Actinoplanes lobatus: one gene and its partner. The protein of the gene in region 1 interacts with the protein of each later gene in a pairwise test. Links are inferred from orthologs where the notes say so. Each region holds a gene or a part of one and is shown in the gene's direction. Other genes may lie near its edges.

Region 1 (3,148 bases):
ACGCCGTGCCGCCGTCGGCGCGGCGGTTCATGGCCCGGGCCCGGGAGCGGCGCCTGCGTGCCGCCTTGCCCTGGCTGACCGCGGCCGGTGTCGTGCTGCTGGCCGGTGGCCTGGCCTGGGTGGTCTACGGCACCTCGCTGTTCGGGGTGCGGGAGGTCCGGGTGGTGGGCGCCCAGGTGCTCACCGCCGACCAGGTGCGGGCCGCCGCGGCGGTCGAGCCGGACCGCCCGCTGGCCCGGGTCGACCTGGACGCGGTGGCCGCTGCGGTGCGCGGTCTGCCCCCGGTGGACCGGGTGCTGGTCACCCGCAGCTGGCCGTCGACAGTGGAGATCCAGCTGGTGGAGCGCGCCCCGGTGGCCGCGGTGCCGGCCGGCGAGCAGTTCCTGCTGATCGACGACGAGGGTGTGCCGTTCCGTGCGGTCGCCACGCCGAAGGACCTGCCGCTGGCCCGGGTGGCGACACCCGGCCGCAACGACGAGAACACCGGCTCGGCGCTGACCGTGCTGGCCGCGCTCAGCGACGAGCTGCGTGAGCAGCTGGTGGCGATCTCGGTGGCCTCGCCGGTGCAGATCCGCCTGGAGCTGCGCAAGGGCCGGGTGGTCATCTGGGGTGACGACACCGCGAGCAAGCAGAAGAGCATCGTGGCCACCGCGCTGCTGCGGGAGAAGGGCGACGAGATCGACGTGAGCGCCCCGTCGGTGGTGACCATTCGCTAGTCATGCTGATAAACGGACAAAGCATCACGAACGCAATAAATGGTTCAAGGTTACGGCTCAGTCGGATACTCACCACGTAAGCGGACGCGACACGCCGCTCCGGGTCTTTGGCTGAGGCCCCATGTCCGCATACGTTGCCCCGAGAGGTTCGAATGGTTGACATAACTTTGAACCTCTAGTAGAGGGTGAGGGTTTCCTCGCCCTCCCTTGTACGGCAGCGGATGTCGAAGTGCGGTTCCCGGGACCGCAGGGGCCGTCGACGTCCGCCAACCCTGGAAGGGATGGCTGAGCCCGATGACACCTCCACACAACTACCTTGCGGTCATCAAGGTCGTCGGCATCGGCGGCGGCGGCGTGAACGCTGTGAACCGCATGATCGAGGTTGGGCTCAAGGGCGTGGAGTTCATCGCCATCAACACGGACGCACAGGCCCTGTTGATGAGCGACGCCGACGTCAAGCTCGATGTCGGCCGGGAACTGACCCGTGGCCTGGGCGCCGGCGCCCAGCCCGAGGTCGGCAAGAACGCCGCCGAGGACCACCGGGACGAGATCGAAGAGGTGCTCAAGGGCGCCGACATGGTCTTCGTCACCTGTGGCGAGGGCGGCGGCACCGGAACAGGTGGCGCGCCCGTGGTCGCCAACATCGCCCGCAAGCTGGGCGCTCTCACCATCGGCGTGGTGACCCGCCCGTTCAACTTCGAGGGCAAGCGCCGCCAGGTGCAGGCCGAGGCCGGCATCGACGAGCTGCGCAACCAGTGCGACACCCTGATCGTGATCCCGAACGACCGGCTGCTCGCCCTGGGCGACCGCGGGATCAGCATGATGGACGCGTTCCGTCAGGCCGACCAGGTGCTGCTCTCCGGTGTGCAGGGCATCACCGACCTGATCACCACGCCCGGTCTGATCAACCTGGACTTCGCCGACGTCAAGAGCGTGATGAGCAACGCCGGCAGCGCGCTCATGGGCATCGGCAGCGCGCGCGGTGACAACCGCGCGGTCGAGGCGGCCGAGAAGGCGATCTCCAGCCCGCTGCTGGAGCAGAGCATGGACGGCGCCCGCGGCGTGCTGCTCTCCATCGCCGGTGGCTCCGACCTGGGACTCTTCGAGATCAACGACGCGGCCCAGCTGGTCACCGACGCGGCCCACCCGGACGCGAACATCATCTTCGGTGCGGTCATCGACGACGCTCTCGGCGATGAGGTGCGGGTCACCGTGATCGCGGCCGGTTTCGACGCGGGCTCACCCTCCTACAAGCCGGCCGAGCCGGTGCGCAAGGTGCCGGCCCCGGCCCCCGGCGGCGCCTCGCTGCCGCCGGTCCCGCCGCCGGTCACCTCGCCGCCGGCGAGCACCCCGCCGCCGCGCAGCCGGGTGCTGTTCGACGACGTGGACGTGCCGGACTTCCTGAAGAACGGCTCCTGAAGCACGCCCTCTCCCGTACCTCCAAGAAGGTTGAACCTTGACCGACCCCGGACGGCGCGCTGAGCTCGCCGCCTCTCTCGAACAGGTGCGGGAGCGCATCGCGCGTGCCTGCGTGGCGGCCGGAAGGCCGCCCGGGGCGGTCACGCTGACCGCGGTGACCAAGACCTACCCGGCGAGCGACGTCCTGTTGCTCGCCGGGCTGGGCGTCACCGACATGGCGGAGAACCGGGACCAGGAGGCGGCCGCGAAGGCGGCCGAGGTGAACGCCGCGGGCGTGCACCCGCGCTGGCACTTCGTCGGCCAGTTGCAGCGCAACAAGGTCAGATCGGTGATCCGGTACGCGGACGTGGTCGAGTCGGTCGATTCGCTCCGCCTCGCCGACGCGATGGCGAAGGCCGCCGTGGGACGGGAGATCCCGCTGGAGGTGCTCGTCCAGGTGAGCCTGGACGCCGACCCGGCGCGCGGGGGCGTGACCGAAGACGATCTCTGGCGGGTATCCGACGCGGTGGCCTCGGCGGAGGGCCTGCGGCTCGGCGGTGTGATGGCCGTCGCGCCGCTCGGCGAGGACCCCGGCGCGGCCTTCGCCCGGCTGGCCGTCATCGCAGGCCGGATGGCCTCCGAACACCCCGGCGCGACGACCGTCTCGGCGGGGATGAGCGGGGATCTGGAGGCCGCTGTCCGGCACGGGGCGACACACGTACGGATCGGTACATCTTTACTCGGGATGCGAAACTCGCTGCGGTAGCCTTGCCGCGGGCAGCAAACTACACAGGTGTTGTTTTGCGCGACCTGTCGCGGGTCATGATCCACACCGCGGCCGGTGCGTCCGACGACGCGGCGTCGCAACGGGTCGTGGGTCCGAATCGGACCTGGTTTCCGGCTCGTGAGGGGGGACGCGGCACGCCAGGGGGCGCGGGCCGCAACAGCGGACGGAGGTGGGGGCCATGGGTCTTCGGCAGGGAGCGGCGGCATGAACGACCGGAGGGAGTTTATGCCGCCACCGGCCTGGGCTC
Region 2 (3,094 bases), 2.9 Mb from region 1 along the record:
CCTGCTGGCCGTCCTCGTGGTGGCCTCCGGCGTCGGCGCCTGGGAGATGGCCCGCGCGCTGGCCACCACCGGTGCCCGCCCGCCGCTGATCCCGCTGATCGCCGGCAGCACCGTGATGATCGGCCTGGCCTGGTTCGAGGGCGTCGACGCGCTGACCCTGGGCCTGGTCGCCACGGTCGGCGCCGCGGTCCTGTGGCGTCTCGCCGACGGGGTGGCCGCGGTCCGCCGGGACTTCACCCCCAGTCTCCTGATCGCCGTCTACGGCCCGTTCCTGCTGAGCTTCGCGGCCATGCTGGTGCAGATGGACGACGGCCCGCTGCGGGTGATCTGCACCCTGGTCGCCGTGGTGCTCTCGGACACAGGTGGGTACGCCGCCGGCGTGTTCCTCGGCAAGCATCCGATGGCTCCGAAGATCAGCCCGAAGAAGTCGTGGGAGGGCTTCGCCGGTTCGGTCACGGCGGCCGCCATCGGCAGCGGCGCGCTGCTCTTCTTCCTGCTCGACGTGCCGGTCTACGGGGGCCTGCTGTTCGGCGCGGTCATCTCGGTGGTGGCGGTGCTCGGCGACCTGGCCGAGTCCATGCTCAAGCGGGATCTCGGCGTGAAGGACATGAGCAACCTGCTGCCCGGGCACGGCGGCCTGATGGACCGGCTGGACTCGATCCTGTTCGCCGTTCCGACCGCGTACCTGCTCTTCGCGATCATCGCCCCGAGCTAGCTATGGGCGAGACACTCGGCGAACGTGGGAGACTGGATACGCCATGACGATTCTTCCGGTCATCCCGATCAGCCCCGACCAGCCAGACGCGGTCAGTACCCGCCGCCGTCCGAGCATGCCCCCACGCCACCTCGCCGACCTGGACCTCGCCGGCCGCAAGAGCGCGGTGGCGAGCCTGGGCGAGCCCGCGTTCCGGGCCAAGCAGCTCTCCACCCACTACTTCGGCCGCCTGGTGCGGGACGTCTCCGAGATGACGGACCTGCCGGCCGCGACGCGCGAGCGGCTCACCGCGGACCTGCTGCCCACCCTGCTGACCCCGATCCGGGAGCAGGCGTGCGACGACGGCGCGACGCGCAAGACGCTGTGGAAGCTGCATGACGGCGCGCTCGTGGAGAGCGTCCTGATGGGCTATCCGGACCGGGTGACCGCCTGTGTGTCGAGCCAGGCCGGCTGCGGTATGGCGTGCCCGTTCTGCGCGACCGGCCAGCAGGGCCTGACCCGCAACCTGTCGGTGGCGGAGATCGTGGACCAGGTGGTCTACCTGGCCGGTGTGGCGGCGTCCGGTGCGGTCACCGGCTCCCCGCCGCGCCTGTCCCGGGTGGTCTTCATGGGGATGGGCGAGCCGCTGGCCAACTATCCGCGGGTCATCGAGGCGGTGCGGCGGCTCATCGCGCCCGCTCCGGAGGGGCTCGGGCTGTCACAACGGCACATCACCGTGTCCACGGTGGGTTTGGTGCCCGCAATGCGCCGGTTGATCGCTGAACAGCTCTCGGTGACTCTTGCGCTGTCACTGCATGCCCCCGATGATGATCTGCGCGATGAGCTTGTGCCCGTCAACCAGCGTTGGAAGGTGGCCGAGGTGCTCGATGCCGCGTTCGACTACGCGGCGCAGACCGGCCGTCGGGTTTCCATCGAATACGCCCTGATCAGGGACGTAAACGATCAGCCCTGGCGTGCCGATCTGCTGGGCCGCCTTCTGAACGGCAAGCTGGCCCATGTGAATCTCATCCCGCTCAACCCGACACCGGGCAGCAAGTGGGATGCCAGTCCCAAACCGGTCGAGCGCGAGTTCGTCCGCCGGCTGCGTGAGGCCGGCGTCGCGACGACCGTTCGCGACACCCGGGGGCGGGAGATCGACGGCGCATGCGGCCAACTGGCCGCGGGCGAGCTGACGCACGCGAGCGCAGGGGGCGCCGCAGCCGACGCGGAGGTGGCACAGTGACTGGGCGTAGGTCCCAGCGAGCGGAGTGGGAGACGTTGTGACGAGTCAGGGGCAGCGTTTCCGAAGGCGTGCGCTGCGGCGTGGCTACAAGGTCGACGAGGTCGACGCCTTCCTGGACCGGGTCGAGGCGACCCTGGCCGGGGAGCAGGTCGGCCCGCCGGTGGCGGCGCAGGAGGTGCACGACGTCGTCTTCCGTGTGCGCTTCGGCGGCTATGACGAGTGGCAGGTCGACCTGCACCTCGACCGGGTGGAGCGGCAGCTCGCCGAGTTCGAGGAGCGGGGCGGGCGTCCCGCTCCGGATCCCATGCGCGACTCCATGCGCAGCGGCCTGACCGCCGCCTCCGCCTCCGGCCCCCCGTCGATGGGCCCCGGGCCCGGCCAGGGCTTCGATCGTGGCGGTTACGACCGCGGTCCCGGTGGCATGCAGCAGGGGCAGGGCTTCCCGCCCCCCGGCCAGGGTTACCCGCCGGGCGGCGGCATGCAGCCGCAGGGCATGCCCGGTCAGGGCGGCTTCGGCGGCCCGCAGCAGCCGGCCGGCCCGGCCATGAACCCGGCGGCCCGGATGGCGTCCCCGCCGACCGAGCGGCTGCCCGCACCGGTGCGTGACGACCGGATGCTGCCCCCGCAGATGCCGCAGCGGCAGCAGCAGCAGCTTCCGCCCGGCCCCGACCCGTACGGGCGGTACGACGAGCCCACCGGTTACGGCCAGCAGCCCCCGCAGCAGCAGCCTCCGCAGCGGCCCGGCCCGCCGCCCGGCTACGACCAGGGTGGTTACGACCAGGGCGGCTACGACGGTTTCGAGCCCGGCCGGCACGGCAAGGCCGACATGACCGCCGAGATCCGGATGCCCGAGCGGGACCAGCGCGGCGGTTACGGCCAGATGCCGGGCGCCCCGATGCCGGGTTCGCCGATGGCCATGCCCGGTTCGCCGATGCCGGGCGCGCCGATGAGCGGCCCGCCGTACGGCGGGGGTTACGGCCCGCAGCAGCCGCAGCTCGGCCCGCCGCTGGGTGAGCCGGGTGGCGAGCTGTACCGGGTGGACCAGTTGCGCCGCACGTTCCAGCCCCGCCGGTTCGGCAGCGGCTACGACCCGATGCAGGTGGACCGGCTGTTCGAGGGCATCCTGCAGGCGATGACCGGCCGCGGCCCGATGCCGG

What was found.
Region 2: the proteins of ftsZ (region 1) and rlmN interact in binary tests that used the Escherichia coli proteins (3 or more experiments, as listed by UniProt). The link is inferred for Actinoplanes lobatus from one-to-one orthologs.

What each region holds. Positions count from the first base shown.
Region 1 is NZ_JACHNC010000001.1:3,891,081-3,894,228, forward strand. The notes cover bases 240-3,072. They hold ftsZ (cell division protein FtsZ), read left to right. Parts: upstream 240-1,010; coding sequence 1,011-2,135; downstream 2,136-3,072. Other genes in these bases: BJ964_RS18270 (cell division protein FtsQ/DivIB), read left to right, coding at 240-716; BJ964_RS18280 (YggS family pyridoxal phosphate-dependent enzyme), read left to right, coding at 2,173-2,880. In the rest of the region: more of BJ964_RS18270, read left to right, coding at 1-239. UniProt on the Escherichia coli protein: Essential cell division protein that forms a contractile ring structure (Z ring) at the future cell division site. The regulation of the ring assembly controls the timing and the location of cell division.
Region 2 is NZ_JACHNC010000001.1:948,449-951,542, reverse strand. What follows is about bases 69-2,847. They hold rlmN (23S rRNA (adenine(2503)-C(2))-methyltransferase RlmN), read left to right. Parts: upstream 69-758; coding sequence 759-1,937; downstream 1,938-2,847. Other genes in these bases: BJ964_RS04160 (DivIVA domain-containing protein), read left to right, coding at 1,975-2,847. Also shown: more of BJ964_RS04160, read left to right, coding at 2,848-3,094.